Regions from separate parts of the Streptomyces sp. NPDC057963 genome, predicted to be linked through region 4. Evidence: riboswitches for the same ligand, from Rfam matches in the RefSeq annotation. Region 4 holds a riboswitch; each other region holds the start of a gene.

The links. A riboswitch is a leader RNA that binds a small molecule or an ion and turns the genes downstream of it on or off. The one in region 4 is predicted to bind cobalamin.
Region 1: another riboswitch for cobalamin. It lies ahead of ACFVT1_RS15460 (prenyltransferase/squalene oxidase repeat-containing protein); the one in region 4 lies ahead of ACFVT1_RS39280 (aldehyde dehydrogenase family protein).
Region 2: another riboswitch for cobalamin. It lies ahead of ACFVT1_RS15415 (ABC transporter substrate-binding protein); the one in region 4 lies ahead of ACFVT1_RS39280 (aldehyde dehydrogenase family protein).
Region 3: another riboswitch for cobalamin. It lies ahead of ACFVT1_RS19370 (prenyltransferase/squalene oxidase repeat-containing protein); the one in region 4 lies ahead of ACFVT1_RS39280 (aldehyde dehydrogenase family protein).

Annotation. Positions count from the first base shown of each region.
Region 1 covers NZ_JBHVPX010000005.1:548,744-556,413, reverse strand. Annotated here, with positions in the region: gene car (carboxylic acid reductase) at 1-3,136, shown strand, start outside; gene ACFVT1_RS15465 (hypothetical protein) at 3,355-4,767, opposite strand; cobalamin riboswitch at 4,884-4,957, opposite strand; cobalamin riboswitch at 5,045-5,189, shown strand; gene ACFVT1_RS15460 (prenyltransferase/squalene oxidase repeat-containing protein) at 5,371-7,670, shown strand, end outside.
Region 2 covers NZ_JBHVPX010000005.1:534,310-541,979, forward strand. Annotated here, with positions in the region: gene ACFVT1_RS15395 (GNAT family N-acetyltransferase) at 1-279, shown strand, start outside; gene ACFVT1_RS15400 (zf-HC2 domain-containing protein) at 745-1,077, opposite strand; gene ACFVT1_RS15405 (response regulator) at 1,712-2,407, opposite strand; gene ACFVT1_RS15410 (sensor histidine kinase) at 2,379-3,617, opposite strand; cobalamin riboswitch at 3,924-4,106, shown strand; gene ACFVT1_RS15415 (ABC transporter substrate-binding protein) at 4,136-5,179, shown strand; gene ACFVT1_RS15420 (FecCD family ABC transporter permease) at 5,233-6,288, shown strand; gene ACFVT1_RS15425 (ABC transporter ATP-binding protein) at 6,285-7,106, shown strand; gene ACFVT1_RS15430 (MFS transporter) at 7,191-7,670, opposite strand, start outside.
Region 3 covers NZ_JBHVPX010000007.1:340,824-348,493, reverse strand. Annotated here, with positions in the region: gene ACFVT1_RS19380 (lipocalin-like domain-containing protein) at 1-319, shown strand, start outside; gene ACFVT1_RS19375 (MBL fold metallo-hydrolase) at 583-1,623, shown strand; cobalamin riboswitch at 1,677-1,812, shown strand; gene ACFVT1_RS19370 (prenyltransferase/squalene oxidase repeat-containing protein) at 1,920-3,200, shown strand; gene ACFVT1_RS19365 (SCO2322 family protein) at 3,197-3,877, shown strand; gene ACFVT1_RS19360 (energy-coupling factor transporter transmembrane component T) at 3,874-5,028, shown strand; gene ACFVT1_RS19355 (ABC transporter ATP-binding protein) at 5,025-6,989, shown strand; gene ACFVT1_RS19350 (ECF transporter S component) at 6,986-7,670, shown strand, end outside.
Region 4 covers NZ_JBHVPX010000041.1:28,282-35,951, forward strand. Annotated here, with positions in the region: gene ACFVT1_RS39250 (alpha/beta hydrolase) at 1-746, opposite strand, end outside; gene ACFVT1_RS39255 (hypothetical protein) at 938-1,909, shown strand; gene ACFVT1_RS39260 (ISL3 family transposase) at 2,026-3,201, shown strand; gene ACFVT1_RS39265 (DUF6221 family protein) at 3,253-3,510, shown strand; gene ACFVT1_RS39270 (PP2C family protein-serine/threonine phosphatase) at 3,791-4,915, shown strand; partial or broken gene ACFVT1_RS39275 (TetR/AcrR family transcriptional regulator C-terminal domain-containing protein) at 5,089-5,535, opposite strand; cobalamin riboswitch at 5,545-5,716, shown strand; gene ACFVT1_RS39280 (aldehyde dehydrogenase family protein) at 6,021-6,680, shown strand; partial or broken gene ACFVT1_RS39285 (short-chain fatty acyl-CoA regulator family protein) at 6,711-6,866, opposite strand; gene ACFVT1_RS39290 (class I SAM-dependent methyltransferase) at 7,021-7,670, opposite strand, start outside.

The DNA.
Region 1 (7,670 bases), on a different contig from region 4:
CTTCACCAGCACCGACTACGCGACTCTCGACCTCGCGTGCATCCACTCGGGCGTCGTGTCCGTGCCTCTGCAATCCAGCGCGCCGCTGTCCCAACTGATGCCGATCATCGCGGAGACGGAGCCGCGTGTCCTCGCCGCGAGCATCGAACGCCTGGACACCGCTGTCGAAGCCGTGGTCGAGGGACCGTCGATCCAGCGCGTGATCGTGTTCGACTACCGGCCCGAGGTCGCGGCGCAGCGCGAGGCGTTCGAGTCCGCCCGGCGGCGCCTGGCCGAAGCAGGCAGTCCGGTGGTCGTCGGCCCGCTGGCCGAGGTGATCGAACGCGGGACCGACCTGCCGCCCGCTCCTCTGTTCACCGCCGAAGCGGGCGAGGACCCGTTGTCCCTGCTCATCTACACGTCCGGCAGCACCGGGACCCCCAAGGGGGCCATGTACACCCAGCGGCTGGTCGGCACCGCGTGGTACGGATTCAGCTACGGGGCGGCGGAGGGGCCCCCGACCGGCATCCTCTACATGCCGCAGAGCCACCTCGCCGGCCGCTACTCGCTGATGGGCTCGCTCGTCCGGGGCGGTGTCGGCTACTTCACCGCCAAGAGCGACCTGTCCACGCTGCTCGACGACATCACGCTGATCCGCCCCACCGAGCTGACCATGGTTCCGCGCCTGTGCGACATGCTCTTCCAGCGGTACCAGAGCGAACTGGACCGCCGGGCCGGAGAGCCGGGCGACGTCGAGACGGCGGTCAAGACGGACCTGCGGGAGAACTTTCTGGGCGGGCGCGTCGCCAAGGCCTTCTGCGGGACCGCGCCGCTCTCCGCCGAGGTGGCGGCCTTCGTCGAGTCCTGCCTGAATCTCCACCTGTACACCGGCTACGGGTCCACCGAAGCCGGCGGGGTGCTGCTCGACACGGTGGTGCAGCGCCCGCCGGTGATCGACTACAAGCTGGCCGACGCCCCGGAACTGGGCTATTTCCGGACCGACTTGCCGTATCCGCGCGGGGAACTGCTGCTCAAGACGGACACCATCATTCCCGGGTACTACAAGCGGCCCGAGGTCACCGCCGAGATCTTCGACGAGGACGGTTACTACCGGACCGGCGACATCATGGCCGAGGTCGGACCCGACCGGTTGGTCTACGTCGACCGCACCAAGGACACCCTGAAACTGTCCCAGGGCGAGTTCGTGGCCGTCTCCCGCCTGGAGACCGTCTTCGTCGGCAGCCCCCTCGTCCGGCAGATCTTCGTGCACGGCAACAGCGAGCGTGCCCATCTGCTCGCGGTGGTGGTGCCGGCCCCGGACGTGCTGGCCAGATGCGGCGAGGACGTCGAGTCGCTCAAGCCGCTGCTCAGCGAGTCGCTCCAGCAGATCGCCAAGGAAGCCGAGCTCAACTCGTACGAGATCCCGCGTGACTTCCTGATCGAGGCGGAACCTTTCAGCCCCGAGAACGGCCTGCTCTCCGAGAGCCACAAACTGCTCCGTCCCAGGCTCAAGGAACGCTACGGCGAAGCGCTTGAACAGAGGTACACGGAACTCGCCGACGGGCAGGTCGAGCGGTTGCGCGAGCTGCGGCAGGCCGGGCCGGACCAGCCGGTCCTGGAAACGGTCGGCCGGGCCGCCCAGGCATTGCTGGGCTGCCCGGACACCGACCTGAGCGCCGAGGCGCACTTCACCGACCTGGGTGGGGATTCGCTCTCCGCGCTGTCCTTCTCCCACCTCATGAAGGAGATCTTCCGCATCGATGTTCCGGTCGGGGTGGTCATCAGCCCGGCCAACGACCTGGCACAGGTGGCGAGGTACATCGAGGCGGAACGCGCGTCCGGGGCGAAGCGGCCCACGTTCGCCTCCGTACACGGCGAGAACAGCTCCGAGGTCCGCGCCAGTGACCTCACCCTGGAGAAGTTCGTCGACGCGCCGACGCTCGCCGCCGCCGCGACGCTGCCCCGCCCCGACGGTGCCGTGCGGGCCGTCCTGCTGACCGGGGCCAACGGCTACCTCGGCCGGTTCCTGTGCCTGGAATGGCTGGAGCGGCTGGCACCCTCGGGCGGCAGGCTGATCTGCGTCGTACGCGGAAGCGACGCAGCCGTAGCGGCGAAACGGCTTGAGGACGCCTTCGACAGCGGCGACGCCGAACTGCTCCTTCGGTACCGGGAACTGGCCGAAGGGACCCTGGAAGTGCTCCCGGGCGACATCGGCGAGCCGCACCTGGGCCTGGACGAGGACACGTGGCACAGGCTGGCCGACACCGTGGACCTGATCGTCCACCCGGCCGCCCTGGTCAACCACGTGCTGCCCTACAGCCAGTTGTTCGGACCCAACGTCGTCGGCACGGCCGAACTGATCCGGCTGGCGCTCACCACGCGGATGAAGCCCGTCACCTATGTGTCCACCGTCGCCGTGCAGGTCGGAGGCGCGGCTGCGGCTCTCGACGAGGACGCCGACATCCGCGCCACCAGCCCGGTGCGGTACATCGATCAGAGCTACGCCCATGGGTACGCGACCAGCAAGTGGGCCGGCGAGGTTCTCCTCCGGGAGGCACACGACCTGTGCGGTCTGCCGGTCGCCACCTTCCGGTCGGACATGATCCTCGCGCACAGCAGGTACCAGGGGCAGTTGAATGTGCCCGACGTGTTCACCCGTCTGCTGCTCAGCCTGGTCGCCACCGGCATCGCGCCGGGCTCGTTCTATCGGACCGGCGCACGCGCGCACTACGACGGACTGCCGGTCGACTTCACCGCCGGGGCCATCACCTCGCTGGGCGCGCAGGCCACCGAGGGCCACCGGACCTTCAACGTGCTGAACCCGCACGACGACGGCATCTCGCTGGACACCTTCGTCGACTGGCTCACCGAGGCCGGCCACCCGATCCGGCGGATCGACGACTACGGCGCATGGCTCGCCCGCATCACGGCCGCGGCCCGCGCCCTGCCGGAGAAGCAGCGCCGGCACTCACTGCTGCCCCTGCTGCACGCCTTCGCGCAACCCGAGGAAGGTGTCCCTGGTTCGGCGTTTCCCGCCGAGCGGTTCCACGCCGCCGTGCAAGCCGCGGAGGCCGGCCCCGGCAAGGACATCCCCCATCTGTCGGCAGCCCTCATTCGCAAGTACGTCACCGACCTGCGCCGGCTCGATCTGCTCTGAGGGTCCGAGGACAGACCTCACTGCCTCGGGCCGCCGACCGCGTGCGTGAGTGTGTCCGGCCAGTTGTCCGGCCGGACGGCGTTCGGCCACGATGCCGGTCGCGGCGGGAGCGGGGGTGCGGCGCGCGTGCTCCCGGCGCCGGGCGGTGCCCTGGTGCGGACCGGTCGTTCGGCGGGGACCGGTCCGCAGCGCGAGGGGAGCCCGGCGCCGGACGCGGGTCAGGCCCCCCAGCGCAGTGCGATGGTGTCACCCGCGTTGACGGCCGTGCCCCGGGTGGCACTGGTGAACGCGGAGCCGTCGGTGCTGACCTTCCAGGTGTTGGAGCCGCTGTTGGCCTTGCCGTTGAGCGCCGTGATGCCGCCTGTTCCGGACGGCGGCATCACCGCGGTCACGCAGCCGGACGGGGTGGCGGCGCTCGTGGCGGCGTCGAGTACGGATCCCAGCGTGGTCGTGGTCCCGGTCGGGGTGACGGAGACGGAGCACACCTTCACGTTTCCGGCACCGTCGTCCACGGTGAGAGCCAGCCGTGCGGCCGTGCCGGCGGTGAAGGTGGTCTGGGCCACCCACTGGGGTGCGCCGCTGGTGACCGGTAGCGGGGGAGTGGCGGTGAAGCCGCCACCCGCGACGGCGCGCAGCCCGTCGACGGATGCGTAGGCGGAGGGCGTGGTGTCGCTCGGCAGGTACTTGAAGCCGCCGCCCGGGTTGAATTGCTGGGCTATGAGGAAGTCGACGGGGGTCTTGCCGGCGGAAGTGAGGAAGTCCCCGGTCTGCGGGTTGATGCCGCAGGCGTTCAGCCCGGACACGGCCCAGCCGTTGGAGTCGGTGTTGACACCGAACATGGCATTGAACGCACCGGTGCCGGTCACCAACTTGCCCTTGAGGAACGCCTTGGCCCGGGTGATTCCCGAGTCGGTGCTCGGGACGCCGGAGACGCACAGCGCGGCCATCGCGGCACCGGTCATGTCGATGTCGCTCGTGGCGCCGAGCTGCCCCGGGTCGCCCTCGGCCTTGCTGAAGTTCCAGCCGCCGTCGTTGTGCTGGTTGGCCCGGATGCGGGTGACCAGGGAGTCCCGCAGGGCCTGCGGTATGCGCTGCGCCCCTGCCTGCGTCTTGGCCCCGCCGAGGGCCAGCGCGGCGAAGACGGTGCCGTTGAAATTGGCGGACGGGCCGAAGTAGCCGGGCTCGGCGTTCTGCCAGTGGCTGTAGATGTCGGCGACCAGATTGCGGGAAGCCGAGACACGGGCCGGATCGATGCCGGCGGCGTAGGCGTTGAGCGCGGCACGCTCGTAGTCGGTGACCACCGGCGTCGCGGACGGCCAGCCGGCCGTGGACAGGAGGCTGCGGTAGACGGTTCTCGCGTTCTTCGTTGTATCCCCGCCCGGTGTGACGTCCACCGCGGCCGTGCCCGCGGCGGCGAGTGCGCTGAACGCCCACTCGTTCGACAGCCCGGAGCCGGCGTACGAACCATCGGCGGCCTGCAGGGACTTGAGGTACGCGACACCGTTGGTCTTCGATGTCGTGATCTGCGCGGGCGATGCGGTGGCGGCCGCGGGCAGCACAGTCAGGCAGAACGCGCCGATGGTGGCGGACGCGGTGAACGCCAGGGGGCGGAAGGACGTAAGGCGGGACATGGCCTGCTCCTGAGAGTGAGGGGCGCCGACCGGACCCGTGTCCTCACCGTGCGGAGGCAGCAGGCAGGGCCGCCGCCCGAACGCGTGGACCGGCTTCCTGTAATGCACCGCCGCATGGGCATTCGGGCTTGGCACGACTCCGTCGTGCCATACCGCTGCGCGTCAGCCCCGGATTCTCACCGGATTCCCCCACGTGGCAGCCCAGGACGCTACCCGAGGCTCACAACTCCCGCCAGACGCGGGGCAGGCCGAACCTCTCCGTCTCATGGCCGTACCTTGACGGCCTCTGCCACTCCGTGCTCAAATCCGCCTGATATGCACTGAGTTCCAGGGGAAGCCGGTCGAAACCCGGCGCTGACCCGCAACCGTAGGCCCGGTTCCTGCCGGGCGAGCCGGAATGCCTGGAGCGTGGTTTTCAGCGAGAAACGCCGTCGCGGACTACGGCGTGGTCGACCAGCCCTGTCGCGCGGCACGCCATGCGGTGGAGGCCCTTCAGCCACGTTTCCGTTCGTGCGGACACCGGACGAGGGGGCCGTGGTGGGGACCGAGAGACGAAAAGGCGGACAGGGCGCGGCCGCAGGCCCCCTGGCACTGCTGGCGGCGATGGGTCTCATGTTCGCTGCCTGCGTGACGTTCATCACCGTCACCCCGGCTGCGGCCGATGCCCTCGACGACTGCACCGCCACCAAGGGCGCCGTCGTCGCCGTCGACTTCGGGCCCTTCGGCGGGAAGGTCGAGCGCGGCTGCGACACCACCCCGACCACCGGCTACGAACTCCTCCACAAGGGTGGCTTCACCACCACGGGCACCCAGCACGACGGGCCGGCCTTCATCTGCCGCATCGGTTTCGGCGCCGGTGCCCAGCAGCCGACCGAGGACAAGGAGTCCTGCGTCCTCACCCCGCCCGCCACCGCCTACTGGTCCTACTGGACCGCCTCGCCCGGCCAGGACACATGGACCTACAGCCAGTACGGCGCCATGGACCGCAAGCCCAAGAACGGCGACGTGGACGCCTGGGTGTTCGGCGGCACCGACGTCGGCGGCACCACCGGCAAGCCGGCCTTCACCCCCGACGAGGTCCGTGCCGGGGGCGGCAGCACCACACCCGACCCCGGCGGCACACCCACCGTCCCTCCCGGCTCGGTCGACGTACCGGCCGCCGCTCGGTGGCTCAGAAGTGCCCTGAAGGACGGCGAACGCATCGTCGACGACGGCGCCGACACCAACTACCTCCTGACCACCGAAACCGCCTACGCGCTGGGCGCCGCGGACGGCAGGAGCGCGACTCTCGACAAGGTCACCGCCTTTCTCGCCGCGCACACCGACGGATATGCCTACCCGGCGGGCAAGGACCGGGCCCCCGACGCGACCGCCGCCGCGCGCCTCGCGCTGCTCGCCGAGATTACCGAGGGCGACCCGCACCACTTCGGGGGACACGACCTGATCGGCGACCTGACCAGGAACGTCTGCGCCGCCGGTCCCGAGTCCGGCAGTCCGACCCCCGGCTGCACCGCCAGGGGCGACTTCCGCAACGCCACGTACACCGACGGCCAGGCGCTGTCCGTGCTGGCGCTTCTGCGGGCCGGCGTCGAACCCCCGGCCGCCGCCGTGGACCGGCTGACCCAGGTGCAGTGCGACGGCGGCGGGATCACAAGCATCCTCATCCGCCCCGGGGAGTACTGCGACGGTGACCCCGCGACCACGGGCGTCGTGACCCTCGCCCTGCACCGGGCGGGCGGCCACGAGGCAGCCGTGACCAGGGCACGGGCGTACCTGAAGAAGGCCCAGCGCGAGGACGGTTCGTTCCCCGGCTACACCGGTGCCACAACGGGCAGCGTCACGGCCACCGCCTACGCGGCACAGGCGCTGCGCGCAGTCGGGGACACCGCACAGGCGGACGCGGGTGTCTCGTGGCTGTCGCGCCGGCAACTGGACGGCGGCGGCTTCGGCTTCGAAGAGGGGGCCACCGAACCGGCCCCGTATCCGACGGCCCCGGCCGTCCTCGCGGGAGCGGGCACCGACCTCGCGCACCTGACGGCGAAGAAGGCGGACCCGACCGGCCCACCGACGACCGAGCCGCCCACCACGCACCCCACCACACCGGCAGGAGAGGGCCCCGACCTCAAGAAGGGTGTCTCCTACCTCACCCGGCCGTCCCATCTCCAGCAGGGCCGGTACTACGCCGCCGGTCCCGGCTCGACCCGCGCGGACTTCGGCCTCACCATCGACGGTGCCTACGCGCTTGCCGCCACCGGCCTCGCCCAAGCCGAACTGCGCGGCATCGTCGACTTCCTCGACAGCAACGGCAGGGACGGCGAGGGCCGGACCGTGCACGACTGGACCGGCGCGGGTACGAAGTACGCCGCCGGAGGCTCCCTCGGGAAGACCGCACTGCTGGCGGAGGCGGTGGGTCGCGACCCGCGGAACTTCGGCGGGAAGGACATGATCGCCGCCCTCGGCCAGGCCGTGTGCAAGGCGCCGAGCAAGGCGCCTGACCGCAGCTGCGCCGCCCAGGGGGCCTACACCTACGCCCCTTCCGTCTTCGCCCAGTCCCTGGCGATCACGGCTCAGCTGCGCGCCGGGGAGAAGACGGCGGCGCAGGAGCCGATCGCCTACCTGGAGAGCCTGCAACACGGCAACGGCGCCTGGCCCAGCCTGATCCCCTCCACCGACGACTCCGACGTCGACTCCACCGCCATCGCCGCCATGGCCCTGGACCTGGCCGGCGGCGACAGGGCCGAGAAGGCCGTCAGCAAGGCGATCGCCTGGATCGCCGGCAAGCAGCTTCCCGGCGGCGGGTTCCCCGGCGCGGCGGGCAACTCCGTCAACTCCGCCGCCCTCGCGATCCAGGGACTGTCGCTCGACGCGCGGAAGTACGCTGCCGAGATCGCCGAGGCACGGAA
Region 2 (7,670 bases), on a different contig from region 4:
GGGGCCGAGCCGGTGATCTACGACCTCGACGCGTTCATCGAGCCCCGGCAGAAGAGCCTCACCGATGGAACGCTGACGGAGTTCTCCGAATGGGAGGTCACCGAGCGGACCGAAATCTTCGGTTCGGTCGCGCACCGGTTCAGCGAGTACCGCAAGTCCGGGTTCCTCGGCGGCGAGTGGTTCGAGGGCTCCGGCCGCAAGACCGTTCAGTTCGTCCGGACGCCCGCCGGTTGGAAGATGAGCTCGATGGCCTGGGACGACGCGCCGGGGACTTCCTGATCCGGCCCGGCGGCCGGGCCCGGACGGCCGTTCTCCATGTCCCGCCGCGGTACGCCCGAGCGGTCGCACGGAGGAGTACGCCGTCGGCCTCCACCCTCCACCGCCGGACCGCCGCGGCAACGGGCGACGGCCTGCTGAAGCGCATCCCCGGCCCTGCCTGCGCCCCGGCCTCGACCCGTACCGCCCGGTGAAGTCGCCTCGCCGTCCGCCGGTCGTGGACCAGAAGGTTCCGAGATCGCGGCACGCCCCTTGATCGTCGGCCCCGGTGAGCCATCGTTCTGCCGGTCCGACGGGCTGCGGTGCACCCTTCGGGCACCGGACGAGAGCGACGGCACGTACGTCATCGGCGGGGCGGCCATGCCTGCCCGGGACATTCGCCGATCGCGCGCAGGCCGGCCGCGATCGGCCGCGCGGCCCGGAAACCGGGTGCCGGGCCGCACGACCGGGATCGCTGTTGCTTTCACGTCAGCTCCCGTCCCCGATCCTGGCGGTCCTGCTGACCCACTGGGACAGGGTGAGCTGCGTGGCCCCGTTCGCGGCCGGACCGCGACGGCAGGGTGCCGCGTGGCGGTGTCCGGGAGTCCCCCGGTGCCGGCCGGTACTGGCGGCCAGGGCGTCGCGGAGAAGGAACAGGTGTACGGGCAGGGCTGCACCGCAGTCGTGCTCGTCCCGGCACGTGGGGCAGGTCTCCAGCTGGGTTCCCACCGTGCTCGCCTCGTCGGCCGCAGGGGCCTTGAGGCCGTGGTCTTCGGCCGGTCGTTCACCGATCGTGCGGTACTTCTCGGTTGCAGTGAGCATGGGAGGGTGTCCTTCCTGAGCTGGGATGCCGGTCACGCGGTCGTCGGGGCCAGGGGTTCGGGCGTGAGTGTCCCGGAGCAGGCGACGCCGGGTCGCCGGGCGGGTGCCGCGGCGTCGGGGCCGCCTTCAGCCCCGCGGTAGCCGTGGGGCGCCGGTGTGCCGCTGTGCCCTCGCGAGGCGCGACGCCCGGGATCCGGAGGAGCGGCGCTCCGCGCCGGGGGTGACCCCCGAATCGGCGGGGGCGTCCGCCCGCGACTGCCGCTTCCCTCCGGGAGCAGGCGTCGCGACGGTGAGAGACCGGGCGACGCCGCCCGGGGCGGGCGGCTGCATACGCAGCGCGAGCGACCGGCCTGCCCGAGGTGCCGTCGCCGGATCGGGGACGGCCACGAACAGAACCGTCCGGCCTCCGGAGAAAGCTGCGGCGCGGACCGCGGTCATCGATGTCGATTCGGCGTTGTACCGCTCAATCGGGCAGTGGGCTTCGATCATGGCGAAACCTCCGTTCGCCTTCCCACCTTCGCCCAGGAGCGGCCCCCGGCGCGTCGTCCCCCCGCACCGATTCCCGGCTACCACGGCTGCGGTATCCGCCACGACCGGCTACGACCGCGACGACAGGCGCATACCGCGCCGACGACTACAGGGGCGCCTGTGAGTCCCCGGATTCCGTTGCCGGACTGACCAGGCCGCACTGATAGGCGATGACTACGAGCTGGGCCCGGTCACGAGCCGCCAGCTTGGTCATGGCCCGGTTGACGTGGGTCTTGGCGGTCAGCGGGCTGACGAAGAGGCGTTCCGCGATCTCGTCGTTGGACAGCCCCAGTGCCGCCAGCCCCACGACGTCGCGCTCCCGCCGCGTCAGGCACTCCAGCCGCTCGTGCACGCCCGCCGGGCACGGGTCCGGCTGCGCGAGGAAGCGCTTGATCAGCGCACGCGTCGCCGACGGGGACAGCAGTGCCTCGCCGGCGGCGATCGTGCGGACGGCGTCGAGAAGCTCCTCGGGCCGGGCCCCCTTGCCGAGAAAGCCGCTCGCACCGGCGCGCAGGGCCTCGGCCACGTGCTCGTCGTCCTCGAAGGTGGTCAGGATGAGCACCTTCACCCCGGTGAGGTCCTCGGACTCGCTGATGAGGCGGGTGGCGTCGAGGCCGTCCATCTCCGGCATGCGGATGTCCATCAGGACCACATCGGGGCACTCCGTACGCGCCAGTTCCAGCGCTTCCTCCCCGTTGGACGCCTCCCCCACCGTCTCCATGTCATCGGTGGAATCGAAAAGCATCTTGAAGGTGCCCCGCAGCAGGGCCTGGTCATCGGCAAGCAGTACGCGAACCGTCATGCCCGTCTCTCCTCGGTGGTTTTCCCATCACCAGGCCGGGACGCAGCGGAAGTTCGGCCGTCACGGTGAAGCCGCCCTCCGGGCGCACTCCCGCGTGCAGCCAGCCCCCGACCGTGGCAGCGCGCTCACGCATCCCGATCAGTCCGTGCCCCGTCCCCGGACGGGCGTGGTCCCCTCCGGTTCGTCCGTCGTCCTCGACGGTGATCGTCAGCCGCTCGGGGCGGTAGTGCAGGAACAACCGGGCATGGTCGGCACCGGCATGCTTGTGCACGTTCGTCAGGGCCTCCTGGACGATGCGGTACGCGGCCAGGTCGACCGTCGGCGCCAGCGGTTCGGCGATGCCCCGCCGGGTATGGCTCACGGACAGACCGGCGCGCTCGAACGACGCCAGGAGCGCCGGTACGCGCGCGAGGCCCGGCATCGGATCACGCGGCGCCACGGGATCGCCGGACTGCCGCAGCAGCCCTACGGTCACGCGTAGTTCGTCCAGTGCGGACCGGCTGGTGTCCCGGATGTCCTCCAGGGCGGCCACGATCTGCTCCGGCCGCCGTTCCACCAGATGGACGGCCACGCCCGCCTGAGCGTTGATCAAGGCGATGTGGTGCGCGACGATGTCGTGCAGCTCGCGCGCGATCCGCACCCGTTCGGCCGCCACCCGTTGCTGCGCCTCCTGCTCACGCGTGCGCTCCGCGTGTTCCGCCCGCTCCTCCACGGCTGCCACATAGGCGCGACGGGAACGCACTCCGTCCCCGATGGCAGCCGGCAGCGCCGTCCACGCCAGCATCGCCGCGTTGTCGGGGGCCAGCCATGCGCGTGGGTCGCACACCACGGCGGCGCCCACCAGGACGGCGGCCGAGAAGGTTGCCGCGGTCCAGGCGGCACGGCGGTCGGTCAGCGCGGCCACGGTGTAGACCGACACCAAAACCGGGCTGATCACCAGAGGGCTCTCGCGGAATCCGAGCACCTGAAAGGCCACCCCGCAGCCAATGGCGACGGCCAGTACGCCGAAGGGGTGATGCCGCCGCCATACCAGCGCGGAGCAACCGATACCCGCCAGCACCACGGCGGGCCACCGCAAGGAGAACGTGTGCTGGTGCGGTACGACCGAGGAAGCCACGACCGCCAGCCCGAACAGCGCGGCCACGGCCAGTGCGTCCACCACACCGATCCGGGGCCGCGTCCACCGCCTCCAACCGCTGATCACCGCCATGTCACCACCGTAGGGTCAATGGCCGCATCGGGCATCGCCGCGCGGGGCAGGGGCGCCTCGGCCACCGGCCCCTGCGAGTCCGACGGGCCTTCGCCGGCGCACAGCCGTCCACGTCGTGCTGCCCGGCCTGCGGCTCCGCTGTCACGAGGACGGGCGGTGGGGGCCGGGCGGCGAGGAGTCCGAGCCGGATGCCGAGGGCGTCGGGCCCGAGGGCGTGGGCGCGGAGCCACCAGGGTCCCGGGAGACCCGAATCGGTCCGGCGACGTGCGATCACTCACACGAGCGCCCTTTGTGCGGCAGCCCCGAGGAAACGTAATATCGGCAGGTCATCGCCGCGACGGGAGACAGGAAGCCGGTGCGAATCCGGCACGGTCCCGCCACTGTGACCGGGGAGTACAACCCTTCGACATGCCACTGCGCCCGGCGCGGGAAGGCGGGGGGAGCGTCGATCCGGGAGTCAGGACACTGGCCTGTCGCGGGCCCGTTTTGAGGAGCGCGGACTCCCCAGGAGGCTCAACGTGTACTTCGGCATACCTCGCCGCCCCTGTTTCCCCCCTGCCCGGCCCCGTCGTGCCCTGCGCGCCGTCGCCGCGGCCGTCGCCCTGTCCACCACCCTGCTGATCGCGGGCTGCGGCACGGGTCACGGCTCCGCCGGGGACGCCAAGGCCACCGCCTCACCGGCCGAGGGCTTCCCGGTCAGCATCGACAACTGCGGCGTGAGGACGACGTACGTCGAACCGCCCTCGCGCGCGGTCACCATCCATCAGCACCCGGCGGAACTGATGCTCGCCCTGGGCCTGAAGGACCGTATGGTCGGCACCGCCTTCCCCGACTCGGCCGTCCTGCCCGAACTGAAGAAGGACTTCGAGGCGATACCCGAACTGGCGAGGAAGGAGCCGTCCTTCGAGACCGTCCTCGACGCGGAGCCGGACTTCGTCTACGGCGGCTACGGCAGCGCGTTCGCCGAGAACGAGGGCCGTTCCCGCAAGGCGTTCGCCGACGCCGGCATCGACACCTACCTCAACCGCGAGTACTGCGGCAAGAAGCAGGTGACGATGCGCGACACCTACGACGAGATCCGCACCGTCGGCAGCATCTTCGGCATACCGGGCCGCGCCGACAAGCTGGTGGCCGATCTCCAGGGACGCATCGACAAGGCCACCACGGCGGTCAAGAACGACGCCGAAGTCTCCGTCTTCGTGTACGACAGCGGCGACAAGACGGCCTTCACCGCGGGCGGCAAGGGCCTGGGCAGCGAGCTGATCCGGCTGGCCGGCGGCCGGAACGTCTTCGCAGACCTCGACGACGTCTTCGGCGACGTCTCCTGGGAGCAGGTCGTGGACCGCAAGCCGGAGGTCATCGCCATCTACGACTACGCGGGTTCCGGAAGCGTCCGGCAGAAGAAGGAGTTCCTGCTCTCGCAGCCCGCACTCGCCGATGTCCCCGCCGTCAAGAACAAACGGTTCGTGGTTCTGCCACTGACCGCGACCCTGGTCGGAATCCGGTCGGCGTACGCGGTCGACGGCCTGGCCCGCGGCCTGCATCCCGAGAGCTTCCGGTGACGGAGGCACCCGCGAAGGCCGGCGATGAGCCGACGACGCGGCGCCGGCGCCGCGTGAACCGGTCGGGTGACGCCGCCCTCGCGCTCACGCTGGGCGTCCTCGCGCTGCTGCTGGTGCTCTCCGCCACGGCCGGCCTGGCCATCGGCTCGGTGCACGTGCCGCCCGGCCAGGTGTGGGGCATCGTGACACACGCCCTGGGCGCCGACTGGACGGATCCCGACTGGTCCCGGGCCCGGGAGACGATCGTCCTCGACGTGCGCGCACCGCGCGTGCTGCTCGGGGCCGTGACCGGGGCCGGACTCGCGGTGGTGGGCACCGCCATGCAGGCCCTGATCCGCAACCCGCTCGCCGAGCCGTACCTGCTGGGCGTCTCCTCCGGAGCCTCCCTCGGCGCGGTATCGGTGATCGTCTTCGGCGTGAGTGTGTTCGGGCCGGTGTCGCTGTCGGCCGCCGCGTTCGCCGGTGCCCTGGGCTCGCTGCTGGTGGTGTACGCGACCGCCCGCACCGGCGGACGCATCACCTCGGTGCGGCTCGTGCTGTCCGGTGTGGCGACCGCGGCGGTGCTCACCGCGTTGATGGACCTGCTGCTGCTCACCACCGGCCGGGGCAACGAGGCCCGCGCGGTCCTCGCGTGGACCCTCGGCGGCCTCGGCGGTGTCGACTGGGGCACGTTGTGGCTGCCCAGCGCGGCCCTGCTGCTCGGCATCGCCGTCCTCCTGGTGCAGTCACGGCACCTGAACCTGCTGCTCGCCGGTGAAGAGGCGGCCACGACCATGGGACTGGACGTGGCCCGGTTCCGGACCCGCATGTTCGTCCTGCTGTCCCTCGTCACCGGCGTCCTGGTCGCGGCGGCCGGACCGATCGGCTTCGTCGGCCTGATGCTGCCGCACATCGTGCGCCTCTTCGTCGGCGGCGACCACCGCCGCGTGCTGCCGACGGCCGCACTGGGCGGAGCGGTCTTCCTGATCTGGGCCGACATCGCCGCACGCACCGTCGCCGCCCCCATGGAGATCCCCGTCGGGGTGCTCACGGCGTTGTGCGGTGGTCCCTTCTTCCTCTGGCTCATGCGCCGCGACGCCCGCCGGAACGCCGACCCAGGAGTGGCATGAGCGCGACCGAACTCGCCGTCGACGGCGTCACCCTGACCGCCGGGGCACGCCACCTCGTCCGGGACGTCTCACTGCGGGCCCGCCCCGGCGAGGTGGTCGGCCTGGTCGGCCCCAACGGCAGCGGCAAGTCCAGCCTCCTGCGCGCCGTCTACCGCGTCCTGCGCCCCGACGCCGGACAGGTACGGATCGACGGTACCGACGCCTGGTCCCTGCCCGTACGCAGGCTGGCACGGACCCTGGCCGCAGTGGTGCAGGAGCCCGCCGCCGGTTTCGACCTGACGGTACGGGAGGTCGTCGCCATGGGCCGCACCCCGCACAAGGGCCTGCTCGCGGGCGACACCGCCGAGGATGCCCGGCTGATCGAGTCGGCCCTTGCGGCCGTGGACGCCACCCTCCTGGCCGGCCGCCCCTTCGACCGGCTGTCCGGCGGCGAACGCCAGCGCGTACTCATCGCCCGTGCCCTCGCCCAGCAGCCCTCGCTGCTCGTCCTCGACGAACCCACCAACCACCTGGACATACGCCACCAGCTCGAAGTCCTCGGCATACTGCGCCAACTCCCCGCCACCGTCCTGGTCGCGCTCCACGACCTCAATCTGGCCGCGTACTACTGCGACCGCCTCTACGTCCTGTGCGACGGCGAGGTCATCGTGTCGGGACCGCCCGCCGAGGTACTCACCGTGGAACTACTGCACGAGGTGTACGGGGTGGCGGGAGAGGTGGTCGTTCATCCGCGCACCGGGGCACCCCACGTCACCTTCCTCCCCGCGGCGATCGGCCGGCCGACCCCGGCCGCCGCGACGGACCACTCCGCATCGTGAGCGGGCGGGCGCCTGGGCCATCGGCATCCTCAACACCCCTGTGGGCGCCGGTCGTTGCGGCCACGGCCTGCCCCTGCGAGGCGATCAGCCGTGCCGGGCCGTTCCGTCGGCGGCGTTCCGCCAGCGGTGAAGGAAGTACGGGAGGACGCTCGTTGTCATGCCGACGGCACCGATCCACAGTGCGGCTCTCGCTCCGAACAGAGAGCCCGAGACTCCTCCCAAGAGCCCGCCGAGCGGAATGCCGCCCCAGGACACGAACCGGGCCGTCGCGTTCATCCGGCCCAGGAGCCGGTCCGGTGTGAGGGTCTGCTGGAAGGACGATTGAGCCACAAAGCGGACGACTCCCCCCAGGGAAAGGCACGCGAGTCCGAGCGCAGCCGCGTACAGGCTCCAACCCGGGTGCGCCAGCGGCATCAGGGCGGTCAGCGGACAGGTGACAAGCGGTGCGAGCCAGATGACCGGGCCCTGGCCGACCCGCTGCGCGACCCTGGTCGCCGACAGCGCGCCCAGCAGGGCACCACAGCCCATTCCCGACAGGACGAGGCCGATGCCGAAGGACTCGAG
Region 3 (7,670 bases), on a different contig from region 4:
CATGTCCGTGAGCGTGCTGAACCCGGACCTGGATTCCGAACCGGCGGCGGAGCCGGAGTCGACCGACTCGGTCGACTCCGCGACCCTGCTCAGGACCTCTCCGTACCTGGGGTATGCGGGAACCTACGAGGTGACGGGCGACCGGGTCGTCCACCACCTGCACATCGCGTCGCTACGCCCCTGGGTCGGCACCCAGCAGGAGCGCCGCTGGGAAGTGGAGGGGGACCGATTAACCCTGTTCCCCCCGAACGAGGGGATCGGCGAGGACGCCCGCGCCCCGCGGCTCGTGTGGCACCGGCCGGCCGCGGAGGCCGCGTGAGCGACGGCTGATCCGGGTTCACCGGCCTTCCGGCCGGCCGCGTCCACCGCCCGGCGCGGGATGCGGACCGTGAGGACCGCCCCGCACCGTTCGCGCTGACGCGAACCGTGGTCCGCGTGACGCCCGGCGCACGCGGACCACGGACGGAAGAGATGGTCGACCGGGGCTACTACTGAAACAAGTTCTCGTTACAGTGGGCGCGGTGCACCGCACACCCGTACGTCCGGTACACCGGCCATGCCTCGGAGAGAGAGGGCGAGCCCATGACCCAGGTGACCGACCACGGCGGGGGCGTGCACAGCATCAAGGTCCCCATCCCGGACAATCCGCTCGGCCACACCCTGGTGCACGTCCTCGACACCGATCGCGGGCCGGTCCTGATCGACACGGGCTGGGACGACCCGGAGGCGTGGGACACGCTCACCGCCGGGCTCGCCGCCGTCGGCGCGGATGCCGGTGACGTCCACGGCGTGGTCGTCACCCACCACCATCCCGACCACCACGGTCTCTCCGGGCAGGTGCGCGAGGCGTCGGGGGCCTGGATCGCCATGCATGCGGCGGACGCCGCGATCGTGCGCCGGACCCGTGAGTCCCGGCCGGGCACCTGGCTGTCGTATCTCGCGGCGAAGCTCACCGCGGTCGGTGCGCCCGAGGAGCATCTCGCGCCGTTGCGGGCCGCCGCGGCCGAGCGGGGCCGGGCACCCACCCTGCCCGGACAGCGGGCCGCGCTCCCGGACCGGGAGATCGTCCCCGGGGAGCTCCTCGACCTGGCGGGACGCACGCTGCGGGCCATCTGGACGCCGGGGCACACACCCGGCCATGTCTGCCTGCATCTGGAGGAGCGGCATCCGGGGAATCTGCCCGGCCGGGGCCGGCTCTTCTCCGGGGATCATCTGCTGCCCGGGATCAGCCCGCACATCGGGCTGTACGAGGACCCGGACGACGCCGCGGTCACCGATCCCCTCGGCGACTACCTCGACTCGCTGGAGCGCATCGGCAGGCTCGGGGCGGCGGAGGTGCTGCCCGCCCATCAGTACGCGTTCGCGGACGCCGCGGGGCGCGTACGGGAACTCCTGGCTCATCACGAGGAGCGGCTGACCGGGCTGCTCGGGCTGCTGGCCACCGCCCTGACGCCGTGGGAACTGGCCGAGCGGATGGAGTGGAACCGGCCGTGGGACCGGATCCCGCGCGGCTCGCGGAACATCGCCGTCTCGGAGGCCGAGGCGCATCTGCGGCGGCTGGTGAAGCTGGGGCGCGCGGAGGCCGTGGCGGGGAGCGACCCCGTGACGTACATCGCGGTGTGACCACTTCCACGAAGGGGTTCGCCGCGGCCACCGGCCCGGAACCCGCCCCTCCCCGCCCGGTACAGTGTGCGAGTCGTCATCATGCCCGTTCAGGGGGAAGCCGGTGCAAATCCGGCACTGACCACGCAGCCGTGAACCGTCGTTCCAGGCGGTGAGCCGGAATGCCCTGTCCGCGGTCGTGACCGGCTCCCGCCACCGGAACCCCGGTGGTCGGCACCGTCGAGGAATACGGGGCCGGAGCCTGGTGCCTGAGCGTGCCTGTGCCCGGATCCCCCGCAGGAGAGGCCCCGCCCGCCATGACCGTACGCCGCAGAGCAGCAACGCTCGCCGCCACCGCCACCGTGCTCTGTGCGGCCGCTGCCCCGGTCGCGGTCGCAGCGCCGTCCCCGTCGCCCTCGCCGTCCGCGGCACTGCCGTCCGGGCTGTACGGCACGAAGGACCCCACCTACGACGGCGTCTGGCGGCAGTCGCTCGCCTTCCTCGCGCAGCGGGTCGAGGGCGTCACGCCCGCCACGAAGTCGGTGGACTGGCTGATCTCCCAGCAGTGCTCCAACGGCGCCTACGCCGCGTACCGGCCCGATGTCTCCCAGCCGTGCACCGGGAAGACCGTGCTGGACACCAACGCCACCGCGGCCGCCGTCCAGGCGCTCGTCGAGGTGGGCGGGCACCGGGACACCGTGAACGACTCGGTCCGCTGGCTGAAGTCCGTACAGAACGAGGACGGCGGCTGGGGCTACGCCCCGGGCGCGGCCAGTGACGCCAACTCCACCTCGCTGGTGATCGGCGCCCTCGCCCGGCAGGGCCAGCGGCTCGGCGACATCACGACCCACGGCGGCAAGACCCCCTACGCCCCGCTGCTGAAGCTCGCGATCCCGTGCGGCGGCAAGGACGGGGGCGCCTTCGCCTATCAGCCCGACAAGGCCGGGAAGCTCGCCGCCAACGCGGACGCCACCGCGGCCGCGGTGCTCGGCACGATGGGCAAGGCCCTGGCCGTCGGGAACAACACCTCGGCCAAGGCGCCCACCTGCCACCCGGGGCCGGGCCCGGCGCTCACGCCCGAGCAGGCCGCCCAGAACGGCGCCCACTACCTCGCGGACGCACTCGCCACCAGCGGCCATCTCGACCTGGCGCCGATGCCCGGAGCCGCCGACTCCACCCCGCAGCCCGACTTCGGCAACACCGCGGACGCGGTCGTCGCGCTGTCCGCCGCGGGCCACCAGGACAAGGCCGCCAAGGCCATGACCTGGCTGAAGAAGAACTCCGGGGCGTGGGCCGAGCAGAACGGTCCCGCCGCCTACGCGCAGCTGATCCTGGCCGCCCACGCGACCGGCTCCGACGCCCGCGACTTCGGCGGCGTCGACCTGGTCGACCGGCTGAACGCGGCCGGTCCCGTGCCGGCGGCCGTCACGACGCCCGACCCGTCCGCCGAGACCGGGTACGTGGCCACGGAGAAGGACGAGGTCCACAGCGGAGACGACGTGATCGGCGGCGTGTGGTGGTACGTCGGCATCGGTCTCGTCGTCGGTGCGGGCGCCGGCTTCCTGATCAGCGGGCGCCGGAAGAACCAGCAGCTGTGAGGCGGGCGGGAAGGGCGGCCGCCCTCCTGGTGGTCCTCGGTGCCGTCCTGGCCGTGCTCGGCGCGGGGACGGCGCGGGCGGACGGGTACCGGTACTGGTCGTTCTGGGAGAGCTCCGGCACCGGCTGGACGTACGCCACCCAGGGCCCGTCCCTGGTCCGGCCGGACGACGGCGCGGTGCAGGGCTTCCGGTTCGCGGTGAGCGAGGACTCGCAGGACTCGGCGCAACCGCGCCGCTCCCCCGGGTTCGCGGAGATCTGCGCGGACACCCCGGCCGAGGACGGCAGCAAGCGGGTAGCGCTGGTCATCGACCCGGGCACCGCGGCGGACGCCCCGGCCGGGGAGACGCCTCCCGCGCCGCGTACCGCGTGCGCGCGGGTCGCCCCGGACGCGAGCACCGCGGAGGCGCTCGCCTCGGTGGCCAAGCCGTTGCGCTACGACAGCGGCGCGCTGCTCTGCGCCATATCCGGCTATCCGGGCTCGGGCTGCGGCGAACAGATCTCGGGCACCGGGCACGGAACGCCGGCCGCCCCCGCGTCCGGGGCCCCGGACGCGTCCGCCGCCGACGCCGCGGACGGCTCGGGCGGCGGTCCCTCCGCCGGGGTGCTCGTCGGGGTCGGCGCCGTTCTCCTCCTCGGCATCGCCGCAGTCGTGCAGGCCCGCCGCCGCCGCGGATGACGGCCTCGACCACCCGCCCGGTGCGGCCGCGGCGCCCGCTGCACGCCCCCGGGGCGACCCGCAGCAACGCCCTGCCCGCCGGGGCCTGGTGGCTGTGGGCGCTCGGTCTCGCCACCGCCGCGTCCCGGACCACCAATCCGCTGCTGCTCGGGCTGCTGGTGGGGGTGGCGGGCTACGTGGTCGCGGCGCGCCGTACGGACGCGCCGTGGGCCCGTTCGTACGGCGCGTTCATCAAGATCGGGCTGTTCGTCGTCGGCGTGCGGCTGGTCTTCTCCGTCTTCCTCGGTTCACCGGTCCCCGGTACGCATCCGTTGTTCACCCTCCCCGAAGTGCCGCTGCCCGACTGGGCGAAGGGGGTCCGGATCGGTGGCCGGGTCACCGCCGAGCAGTTGCTCTTCGCGCTGTACGACGGGGCGAAGCTGGCCACCCTGCTGATCTGCGTCGGTGCGGCGAACTCGCTCGCCAACCCGGCCCGGCTGCTGAAGTCGCTGCCCGGGGCCCTGTACGAGGCGGGGGTCGCCGTCGTCGTCGCGATGACGTTCGCGCCGAACATGGTCGCCGATGTGGTGCGGCTGCGCACCGCCCGGCGGCTGCGGGGCCGCGCGACCGGCGGTTTCAAGGCGGTCCTCCAGATCGGACTGCCGGTCCTGGAAGGCGCGTTGGAGCGGTCGGTCGCGTTGGCAGCCTCGATGGACGCGCGCGGATACGGGCGCAGCGCGCAGGTCCCGCCCGCCGTCCGGCACACCACGAACGTCCTCACGCTCGGCGGGCTGCTCGGGGTGTGCGCGGGGACGTACGGGCTGCTGGCCGCGCAGGGTGCGGTGTACGGCCTGCCGCTGCTGATCGCCGGACTCGTCGCCGCGATGGCCGGGCTCCGGCTCGGCGGGGCCCGCTCGGCCCGTACCCGCTACCGGCCCGACCGGTGGGGTGCGCGGGCCTGGCTGGTCGCGGGGTCGGGGGCCGCCGTGGCCGCGGCGATGATCTGGGCGGGCGGTGTCGACGCGGAGGCGCTGCACCCCGGAGTCGTACCGCTGACCACGCCGGTGCTTCCGTTGCGGCCCGCGGCGGCGGTGCTGATCGGGCTGCTGCCCGCGGTGGTGGCGCCGGTGCCGCCCCCGGTGGGCGCCCCGCATTCCAAGGAGAGCCAGTGATCCGGTTCGAGCATGTCTCGGTGCAGTACGAGGGGACGGGGCGCCCCACCCTCTCCGGGGTCGATCTGACCGTTCCCGAGGGCGAGTTGGTGCTGCTCGTCGGCCCGTCGGGGGTCGGCAAGTCGACGCTGCTGGGTGCCGTCTCCGGTCTCGTGCCGCACTTCACCGGCGGCACGCTGCGGGGCCGCGTCACGGTCGACGGGCGCGACACCCGTACCCACAAGCCACGCGAACTCGCCGACCTGGTCGGCACGGTGGGCCAGGACCCGCTGTCCCACTTCGTCACCGACACGGTCGAGGACGAGCTGGCGTACGGGATGGAGTCGCTGGGACTCGCCCCCGACGTGATGCGGCGGCGGGTCGAGGAGACCCTCGACCTGCTGGGCCTGGCCGGGCTGCGCGACCGGCCGATCGCCACGCTCTCCGGCGGTCAGCAGCAGCGGGTCGCGATCGGCTCGGTCCTCACCCCGCACCCGAAGGTCCTGGTCCTCGACGAGCCGACGTCCGCGCTGGACCCGGCGGCGGCCGAGGAGGTCCTCGCCGTGCTGCAGCGGCTGGTGCACGACCTGGGCACGACGGTCCTGATGGCGGAGCACCGGCTGGAGCGGGTGGTGCAGTACGCGGACCAGGTCGTCCTGCTGCCGTCCCCGGGCGCCGCACCGGTCATGGGCGCGCCCGCGGACGTCATGGCCGTCTCCCCGGTCCACCCGCCGGTCGTGGCGCTGGGCCGGCTGGCGGGGTGGGAACCACTTCCGCTCTCGGTCCGCGACGCCCGGCGCCGGGCGTCGGACCTGCGCGAGCGACTGGCCCGGACGCAGCCGCCCGGACCGTCGCCCCGGGCGGGCGGGCCGGGCGTGCGGACCACCGGGACGGCCGGTGCGGGTGCGGCCGGTGCGGCCGGTGCGGTCGGCGCCGCAGGTGCCGCCGGTGCGATCGATGAGGTCGGCGCGGTCGGTGCAGCCCGTACGGCCGGTGCGACCGGTGCGACCGGTGCGACCGGTACAGCCAATGCGACCGGTGCCGCCGATGCCGCCCGTGCCATCGATGGGACCGATGGGGTCGATGCCGCCCGTACGGCCGGTGGCGCCCGTGGCGCCGTACCACCGCTGCCCGCCGCCCCGGCGGCGCGGCGCGGGGTGCTCGCCCGGCTGCTGGGCCGCGGCGCACCCGTCGCCGCCGCCGTTCCCGAAGCCGTCGTCGACGCCCCGGCGCGGGTCGAGCGGCTCGGCGTGCGCCGAGGGCGTGTCGAGGCGCTGCGCCGGGTGACGCTCGCCGTCGCCGCCGGCGAGACCGTCGCCCTCATGGGCCGCAACGGAGCGGGCAAATCCACCCTGCTGGCCACGCTCGTCGGCATGGTCGAGCCCACCACCGGCACCGTCCTCGTCGGTGGCCGGGTCCCGCACCGCACGCAGCCGCGCGAGATGGTGCGCCGGGTCGGGCTCGTACCGCAGGAACCACGCGATCTGCTGTACGCGGACACGGTCGCCGCCGAGTGCGCCGCGGCCGACGCCGACGCGGGCGCCGCCGCGGGCAGCTGCCGGGCCCTGGTCTCCGAGCTGCTGCCCGGTGTGCCGGACGACACCCACCCCCGTGATCTCTCCGAGGGCCAGCGTCTCGCGCTCGCCCTGGCCGTCGTACTGACCGCGAGGCCCCCGCTGCTGCTCCTGGACGAGCCGACCCGCGGCCTGGACTACGCGGCGAAGGCCCGGCTGGTCGGGGTGCTCCGCGGTCTCGCGGCACAGGGCCATGCGATCGTCCTGGCCACGCACGACGTGGAACTCGCCGCCGAGCTGGCGCACCGGGTGGTGATACTCGCCGACGGGGAGACCGTGGCGGACGGGGAGACCCGGCAGGTGGTGGTCTCCTCCCCCTCCTTCGCCCCGCAGACGGCGAAGATCCTCGCCCCGCAGGAGTGGCTGACCGTGGCGCAGGTGCGCGGCGCGCTGGGAGACCCGTCATGAGCGGGCGCCGGGCGCGGCCGGTACGGCTCGGGCCGCGCGCGGTCGCCGCGCTCGTCCTCGTCAGTGCGATCGGCGTCGTCGCGTTCGGCTGGCCGCTGCTGGCCGGGGCGGACTCCGGTCTGGCGCACTCCCAGGACGCGCCGTGGCTGTTCGCGGCGCTGCTGCCGCTGCTGGTCGGCGTGGTCGTCGCGATGATCGCGGACTCCGGACTGGACGCGAAGGCGGTGGCGATGCTGGGGGTGCTGGCGGCGGTCGGCGCCGCGCTGCGCCCACTGGGCGCGGGCACGGCGGGGCTGGAACCCATGTTCTTCCTGATGGTGCTGAGCGGCCGGGTGCTCGGGCCCGGCTTCGGCTTCGTGCTCGGCTCGGTGACGATGTTCGCGTCCGCGCTGCTCACCGGCGGAGTGGGTCCGTGGATGCCGTTCCAGATGCTGTCGATGGGCTGGTTCACGATGGGCGCGGGGCTGCTGCCGGGCCCGGACCGGCTGCGCGGGCGGGCCGAGCTGCTGATGCTCGCGGTGTACGGGTTCGTGGCGGCGTTCGCGTACGGCACGGTGATGAACCTGTACGGCTGGACGATCGTGCCCGGCCTCGGCTCGGGGATCTCCTTCCGGCCGGGCGACCCGCTGCCGGAGAACCTGGTGCGCTTCCTCGCCTACTGCACGGCCACGTCGCTCGGCT
Region 4 (7,670 bases):
CTGGACACCGCGGGCCCGAAGTCGAGCGAGCAGGTGGAGTCGCTGGAGGCGCAGAGCGGTGCGCCGATGTTGGTGAGTGTGGCGACCACGGCCGCCCGCATGACAGCGTGGTCCCTCGAGAGGTCGACCGCGCCGGAGAACGCCCCGACCTGGCTGAACAGTTCGGGATGCGCCTGGGCGTAGTGCAGGGAGCCGAAGCCGCCCATCGAGAGGCCGGTGACGGCCCGCCCCTTCTTGGCCGCGATGGTGCGGAGGTTGGCGTCGATGAACGGGATCACCTGGTTGATGTGGAAGGTCTCCCAGTTCTGCGCGCCGGCGGCGGTCTCCTGGTCGAGCCAGTTGGTGTACCAGCCCCTGCGGCCGCCGTCCGGAATGACCGTGATCATCGACTTGGCCGCGAGGAGGGCGGGGTAGGCGAGTCTCGGGTTGCCCGGGTCGTCGGAGGCGCCGTGCAGGAAGTAGAGCACCGGGTAGCGCTTGGTGGGGTTGGTTGTGTAGTCGCCGGGCAGCAGGATCCGGATGCGGTGCTCACCGGCGACCTGGGCCGTCTTCACGGTGACCACGAAGTTGGTGGCGGAGCCGTATGCGGAGCCGGACTGAGTCAGACCGTAGCCGTCGGCCATCTCCGGCGGACCCGAGGGCTGTGCGTGCGCGGAGGGCATTCCCAGTAGGAGGAGGAGGGCAGCCGTCAGGGCGGCGACTGCTGCCCTCGCGCGCGGGAGCCGGACGGGCAGGACTGGTTTCATCGGGTGTCCTCGGGGTGGGCTGGATGCCGTGGAACCGGTGGTTCTGCCGGACACCGGAATTCTCACCGCAGTGCTTGGCACAGCGCCATACTGAGGCGGTGGCGCACTTGGGCCACTGGCACACGTGCGCCACCGGGCAGTAGGCTTCGGCGGCGGGGCGGGGCGACCCTGGTACGGGTGAAGGGAGTGCCGTGCGCGACGTGTTGGACCCGGACACAGACCGCGGGCGCGTCTACCGATCCCTGGTCGGTCACCCACGTGAGCCCCTCGGCCGGCTGGCGGCCCGGACCGGGCTGTGCGAGACCGTTGTGCGAGCGGTGGTGAAGGAGCTCGCCGCCGAGGGCATCGTCATGACGACGGACGTCGGCGGCGGGAAGGAATCCTGGGAAGCACTGCCGCCCACCCAGGTCGTCGAGGTGCTGCTGCAGCGCGATGCCGCCCGGTGGACGGCCCTGCGTCAGGCCGGTACGGAGCTGGAACAGCTCTACCGCTTCGCCAGGAGGGACGCCGGTCACTACGGCGCGCTGGAGGTCGTCGAGGACGCCGCCCGCGTCCTCGCTGTCAGCCGGCAGCTTCAGCAGTCCGCGCGCCACCAGCTCCGGACCATCGACGTGCCACCGTACTCCGGCACGGTCGACCACTACCTCGGGCAGGAGATGATCCAGCGTGAGCACATGGCCGCCGGAGTCGTCTACCGCACCATTTACCACGGATCCGCGTTCGACGACCCCATCGCGGGGCCCAACATGGCCCGCATGATCGAGGCCGGGGAACAGGCGCGGACACTGGACGACCCGCCCATGAAACTCGCCATCGTTGACAGCGAGTTGGCGGTGGTCACCCTCGCCGCCGACGACCACCCCGGTGTCGTCTCTCTCCTGATTCGTCCCTCCAGTCTCTTCCGGGCGCTGTCCAACGTGTTCGAGTCCTTGTGGAGGCTTGCCGTTCCCGTTTCGGCGACGGGCATTGGTACCCAGATCGAGGCGCGGGACCGCCAGATCCTCACCCTCATGGCCAGCGGCGCCACCGACGACGCGATCGCCCGACGCCTGGGCATGGGCCGCCGCACCGTTGTACGCCGTGTCTCCGTCCTCCTCGCCAGCCTGGGCGCCACCACCCGCTTCCAGGCCGGGGTCCAGGCGGCCCGGCGCGGCTGGCTCTGAGAGGGCGGTGAGTGTGGGCGAGTTGCCCCTTACGCGCTGGCCTTGCCGTTTCGCCTGGGTCGGCAACTGGTGGGGCGGGAACGCGAAAGTGCCTTCCTGACCTGGGACGACGAACCTTGCCGAGGGGTTCTGCCGGTCCAGGCGGAGGGCACTTTATACGTGCAGGCTGTCGTGATGGCCTGTTCGCCGGGGCAGCGGCTCTTGGCGTGGATGCTCTTGTGCCGGCGCTCCTGCGTGCACGATCTCGTACGCGTTCGGCGCGGCGTCCGGGGTGCGGAAGGCGGTCCGGCCGAATACACGGCCGGTACGAACGTCGGCTCGCGGACGCGCCGTTGGGCGGGCTGCCGGTGGTGATCGTGGTGCTGGTACGGCGGTTCAAGTGCCTGACGACCGAGTGCCCGTGTGTCACCTTCGCCGAGCAGATTCCGGGACTGACCCGGCCGCACGCCCGGCACACGCCCGTGCTGCGGGACCTCCTCGGCCGCGTCTCTCAGGCGCCGGCCGGACGGCCTGGCGCACGGCTCGCCCGAAGGCTGGGCATGACCGCCGCGAAGGACACCCTGCCGAGGTTGCTGCGGACCACCGCGCTGACCGGGCCGGGGTCCGTCCGGGTCCTGGGCATCGACGACTTCGCCCTGCTCAAGGGTCACACCTGCGCCACGCTGCTGGTCGACCTGGAGGCCCGTCGGCCGATCGATGTGCTGCCGGGCCGCGAGGCCGCACCGCTGGCCCGCTGGCCGGCCGACCATCCCGAGGTGCAGATCATCTGCCGGGACCGCGCCTCCGCCTACGCGGAAGCCGCCAGGACGGCCGCCCCGCAGGCCGTCCAGGTCGCCGACGCCCGGCACCTGTGGAACAACCTCGCCAAGGCCGTGGAGAAGACCGTCACCAGCCACTACGGCTGCCTCCGCACCGCCCGCCAGGCCACGCACCAGCCCGGGGACCCGAAGCCACCGGCGGAACGGGACGGCATGCCCGACGTCCGCGGCCGGCCCCGCCGGATCGTCGCCACCATCGGCCACGTCCGCGCCTTCGCCGTGCTCATGCACGGGCACCGCGGCGAAGACCTGCACGAATGGATCGAACAGGACAGACAGCACGATCTACCCGCTCTGCGGCAGTCCGCCGACGGCCTCCCCCACGACCGGGACGCGGTCGTCGCCGGCCTGTCAAGCACCTGGAGCTCCGGCCAGGTCGAAGGCCAGGTCACGAGGGTGAAGCTGATCAAACACGCAGGCTACGGCCGGGCCGAACTCGATCTCCTCCGCACTCGCATTCTCCTCCGGCCCTGAGACGGGCAAGAATCTTCCCCCGCACCGCCGAAGGTGGGCAAAGATCTCTTCATGGACGACCTCCTGAAGTTCCTTCACGCCCGCTATGAGGCGGACAACCATGCCTATGCCGATGTGGCCTACCGCTTCGGGGCCGACGCCCTCCTCGACAGCCACCTGCCGATGCTCGACCTCGTCCACATGCTGGCCCGGGATTACGAGGCAATGGATCCGTCCGACATTCGCTTCCCCGGTCTCGGACATGCCCTTCGCGTGCTCGCACAGTCGTACGCCGAGCACCCCGATTACCGGGAGGAGTGGCGACCATAGAACCTGGTCCAGATAGGACCCGGAGCGTCACAAGATCAGCGGCAGAGCCCATTCATCCGTACCCCACTGAGCTCTCGCATGAGTGCGCGGACTCGGGTCGCCTTGGGCTTGCCCGCGCAGCCGGTCGAGGGCCGGCCCGGGTCAGGTGCGGAAGCGCGAAAGCCGGCCGCCGGCCTTCTGCCCAGGGCGGCCTCACCGGCTGCGCGGTCACGGCCAGAACCGCTCCGGGCAGGACCAGGGACAGGCCTACGGGGCTCCCCGGCAGGTAGAATTCACGCATATGGGTATACGGCGACGGCTTTCGTTCCGCCAAAAGTCCTGGCAGGCCAGCGACGCCCTGCTGGCGATACCGCTCGCTCTGATCACAGTCATCGTGCTGGCCGATGCAACGACTGGGTCCGACGTGCCGCTGGGGCCCCTGCTGATCGTGGCACCCGCGCTCACCGCCTCTTTCGCCGGCCCCCTCCTGACCGCCGTGGTCGGAGTCATCGCTGTGGGGGCCCTGTTCGGCGTCGGAGTAGGGCTCCGCATCCTGACCACGGAGAGCATCGGCGCGCAGATCATCGCCGTGGTGGTGGTCTCGGCGATCGTGACGGCGTTCCGGTGGCTGCGGGATCGGTACGGCCGTGAGCTGGCGCAGGTACGGACGGTGTCGGAGGCCACGCAGCGAGCGGTGCTCAGACCGCTGCCGCGGCGGATCGGGCCACTACGGGTGGCCTCGGTGTACCTCGCGGCAGAGGAGCAGGCGCAGATCGGTGGCGACCTGTATGCGGCCACTCGCACCTCGGCCGGCACCAGGCTGATCATCGGGGATGCGAGGGGCAAGGGCCTGACCGCGATCGGAGACGCCGCGCTGCTGCTGGGCGCGTTCCGGGCGGCCGCACACCGTCAATCCTCCCTGCCCGACCTCATGGCCTACCTGGAGAACAGCGTGTGCTGGAGCATGGTCGAACCCACCGAGTCGGAGCAGGAAGGGGAGTGCTTCATCACCGCCGCGATCATCGACATCCCCGACGCGGGCGAGAAGGTGGAGATGATCAGCTGCGGGCACCCGCCCCCCTTGCTACTGCACGACGGACAGGTCACCGCACTCAATCCCACCCGCCCTGCCCCGCCACTGGGCCTGGGCGAGCTGACCACACCCCAGTACCAGGTGGACACCTTCACACTGGAGCCCGCAGACCTGCTGCTGCTCTACACCGACGGCGTGATAGAAGCCCGGGACCCCGGCAGAGTCTTCTACCCGCTGGCCGAACGCGCCGCCTCCCAGACACACCACAGCCCCCAGGCCGTGATTCACCACCTGCGTGCCGACCTTCTGGCCTATGTGGGCGGGCGCCTGGACGACGACGCCGCCATGGTCTGCATCCAGCGCACCCCCGGGCCCGGGTCGGGGCCGTCGTAGTCGTGACCGTAGACCCGGCCGCGCAGCCGCCGCTCATCGAGCCCCGCCTCTGCGGCTGGTGGTCCGCCGATGTCTTCGGCGCTACGGAGTCGTGTCGCAGTGGGGCGGAGAGCGCCTCATCCGTAGCCAGATGCCGGTTGCCATCCCGGGGGCGGCGAAGGCGGTGGTGGCGGTCAGCCGAAACGCGGCGCGACGTCCGCCCCGAGGGGGCGGACGTCGCGGGCGGAGTGGGCCAGGGCGGGGAAGCGTTCAGGGTCGGCGCCGAGTACCGCGACGCGGAACAGCTCCATGCCCCGTTCGTGCTCCTCGGGGGTGATGCTGCTGACCGCGGCCTCTGAGGCGATCAAGGCAGCGATGAGGACCGCGATCCGGTGATAGCGCCCCGGGATCTCCTCGTCGGGCAGTCCCGACGTGCGCAGGGCCTGCAGCGTCTCTTCCATGGCCAGCCGGGAACCGGCGCCGCCTGACGCGTAGCGTCCCCAGGCCGCGGCGTGCTGGGGCTGATGGCCGAAGGCATCCCTCACGCGCAAGGCCAGGGCCGTGATGCGCTGCTTCCAGTCGCCCTCGGGGCGGTAGCCGTCCATGGCGGCCACGAGGATCCGGTCGGCGACCGCGCGCAGCGTGGATGGACGGGGGGCAAGGTCCGCGGTGCAGGGAAGCCGGTGTGAATCCGGCACGGTCCCGCCACTGTGACCGGTGAGCGTGCTGCCATCCACACGCCACTGGCGAGGTCTGCCGGGAAGGCGGGCGGCACACGGAGACCCGGGAGCCGGGTTGCCGGCCGCGGAGTATGTCATGTTTTCCACGAGGATGGAGCAGACACGCACGGCACCGGTCCGTACTCCTACCCACGACCCTGGTGGTCCGGCGGAGCGCACGCGACTCATCGTGCGCTCGTAGACCTGCGAGGCCCCGGCCCCGCTGTTCGCTGTCCCACAGCTTTTCCGGCAGTGCGCCCACCTGTGGGCCTGACGGCGGCTGCCGTGCCATCCCCGGATCTCCCCTGACGAGAGCAGGCATCCACGGTCCGTGAACTCACACATTTCATCGGCGGCAAGCACACCACCGGTACCTCCGGCGTCCTCGGCGACGTCTACGACCCCACATGATCGTGATGCCGGACGCCGACCTGGACCAGGCCGTCGACGCGCTCATCGGCGCCGGATACGGATCGGCGGGAGAGCGCTGCATGGCGATTTCTGTGGCCGTGCCCGTCGGAGAGGGGACCGCCGACCGTCTCGTCACCGCGCTCAAGGAGCACATCGCCACGCTCCGGATCGGTCGATCGGACGACGCGGAGGCCGACTTCGGGCCCCTGGTGAGCCGGGACGCCGTCGAAAGGGTTCGCCGGTACGTGGACATCGGTGTCACCGACGGCGCCGAACCGGTCGTCGACGGAAGGGACTTCTTCCTGACCCGGGCGGTGGGCAAGGCCAAGGTCATGGAGGTGTGCCTGACCGGTCGCACCATGGACGCCACGGAGGCGGAGCGGGCCGGGCTCGTCTCGCGCGGGGTGCCCGCCGACGAACTGCTCGGCGAGGCGCTCGCCGTCGCCGAGACCGTCGCGGGGATGCCCCTGCCCGTCGCGATGACGGCGAAGGAAGCGGTGTCCCGGGCCTTTGAAACGGCCCTCGCGGAAGGCGCCCGCTTCGAACGCCGTCTCTTCCACGCCGTGTTCGCGACCGAGGACCAGAAGGAGGGCATGACCGCTTTCGTCGACAAGCGGCCGCCCTGCTTCAGGCACTCCTTACCCATGCGACGGTGAGCGGCCCGGAAGTAACAGCCTCCCGGCCCCTCACCCGTCGCTGCCCGTCTCCACCGGACAAGGAACGTACGTACGCCGGTCGGGGTCGACGGCCAGCAGGCCACCGGCCGGCGGCCGGGCGCAGTCTCGGCGCTCGCAGATATGGCAGCCCCGACCGATCGGTGTCGCGGCCCGGGGGTCGTCCAGTGGGCTGATCCGACCCGCCGTGTCGTCCCTGTGCAAGCCGATCCGGCGCTGCAGCGACCGTCTGGGCGACGCGCGCGGTGCGGCTTCGGCGCGGACTGCGTCGGCCGTGGCGGGGACCTCAAGCACTCGGAAACAGCCCAGGTCCCCGACCCTGCTAGTGCTTCTGCCACACAGTGACGTGTGCTTCGAAGTAGTCGTACTCGCGTGGGTTCTGACGCAGGACGCATGGCTCGTCGACTTCGGTGACGAGGTCGAAGTCGTTGGCCAACAGCGTCTTGACCGCCTCCTCGCTAGGTGTGGCGTCCCGCGCGGACCCCAGCCATGAACCAGGGGCGCTGTACTCCGGGTACCAGGACCACGGGCAAGCGATCATGAGAAGTCCACCGCTGCGCAGAGTGCGTTCCGACGCGCCGAACTGTTGCAGGCAGAGCGCCGGATCGGCCACCCGGTCCACCACATTCGACAGCAACACGGCGTCGAAGGTGCCGTCGACCGCCTGCAGGTCGGCGCCGTCCCCGACCTCGAACTCCACGTGTGCACACGTATCCGCGTCCGGGAGCCGCACTTCGACGTCCTTGGTGAACGGCCCCTGCTGCACGATGCTGAACACCCCGCCCCCACCAATGGTCAGGGCCTTGGCGACCTCGATCGACCGTCGGCTGATGTCCACTCCGACCACTCGGTCCTCGACCCAGGTGCTCAACGCATGGCTGACCCCGCCGACGTTGCATCCCACATCGAGTGCGGTACGGACACGGGTACCGGTCGACTGGGCGCTCGCCCGAAGGACTTCCGACAGCCGGC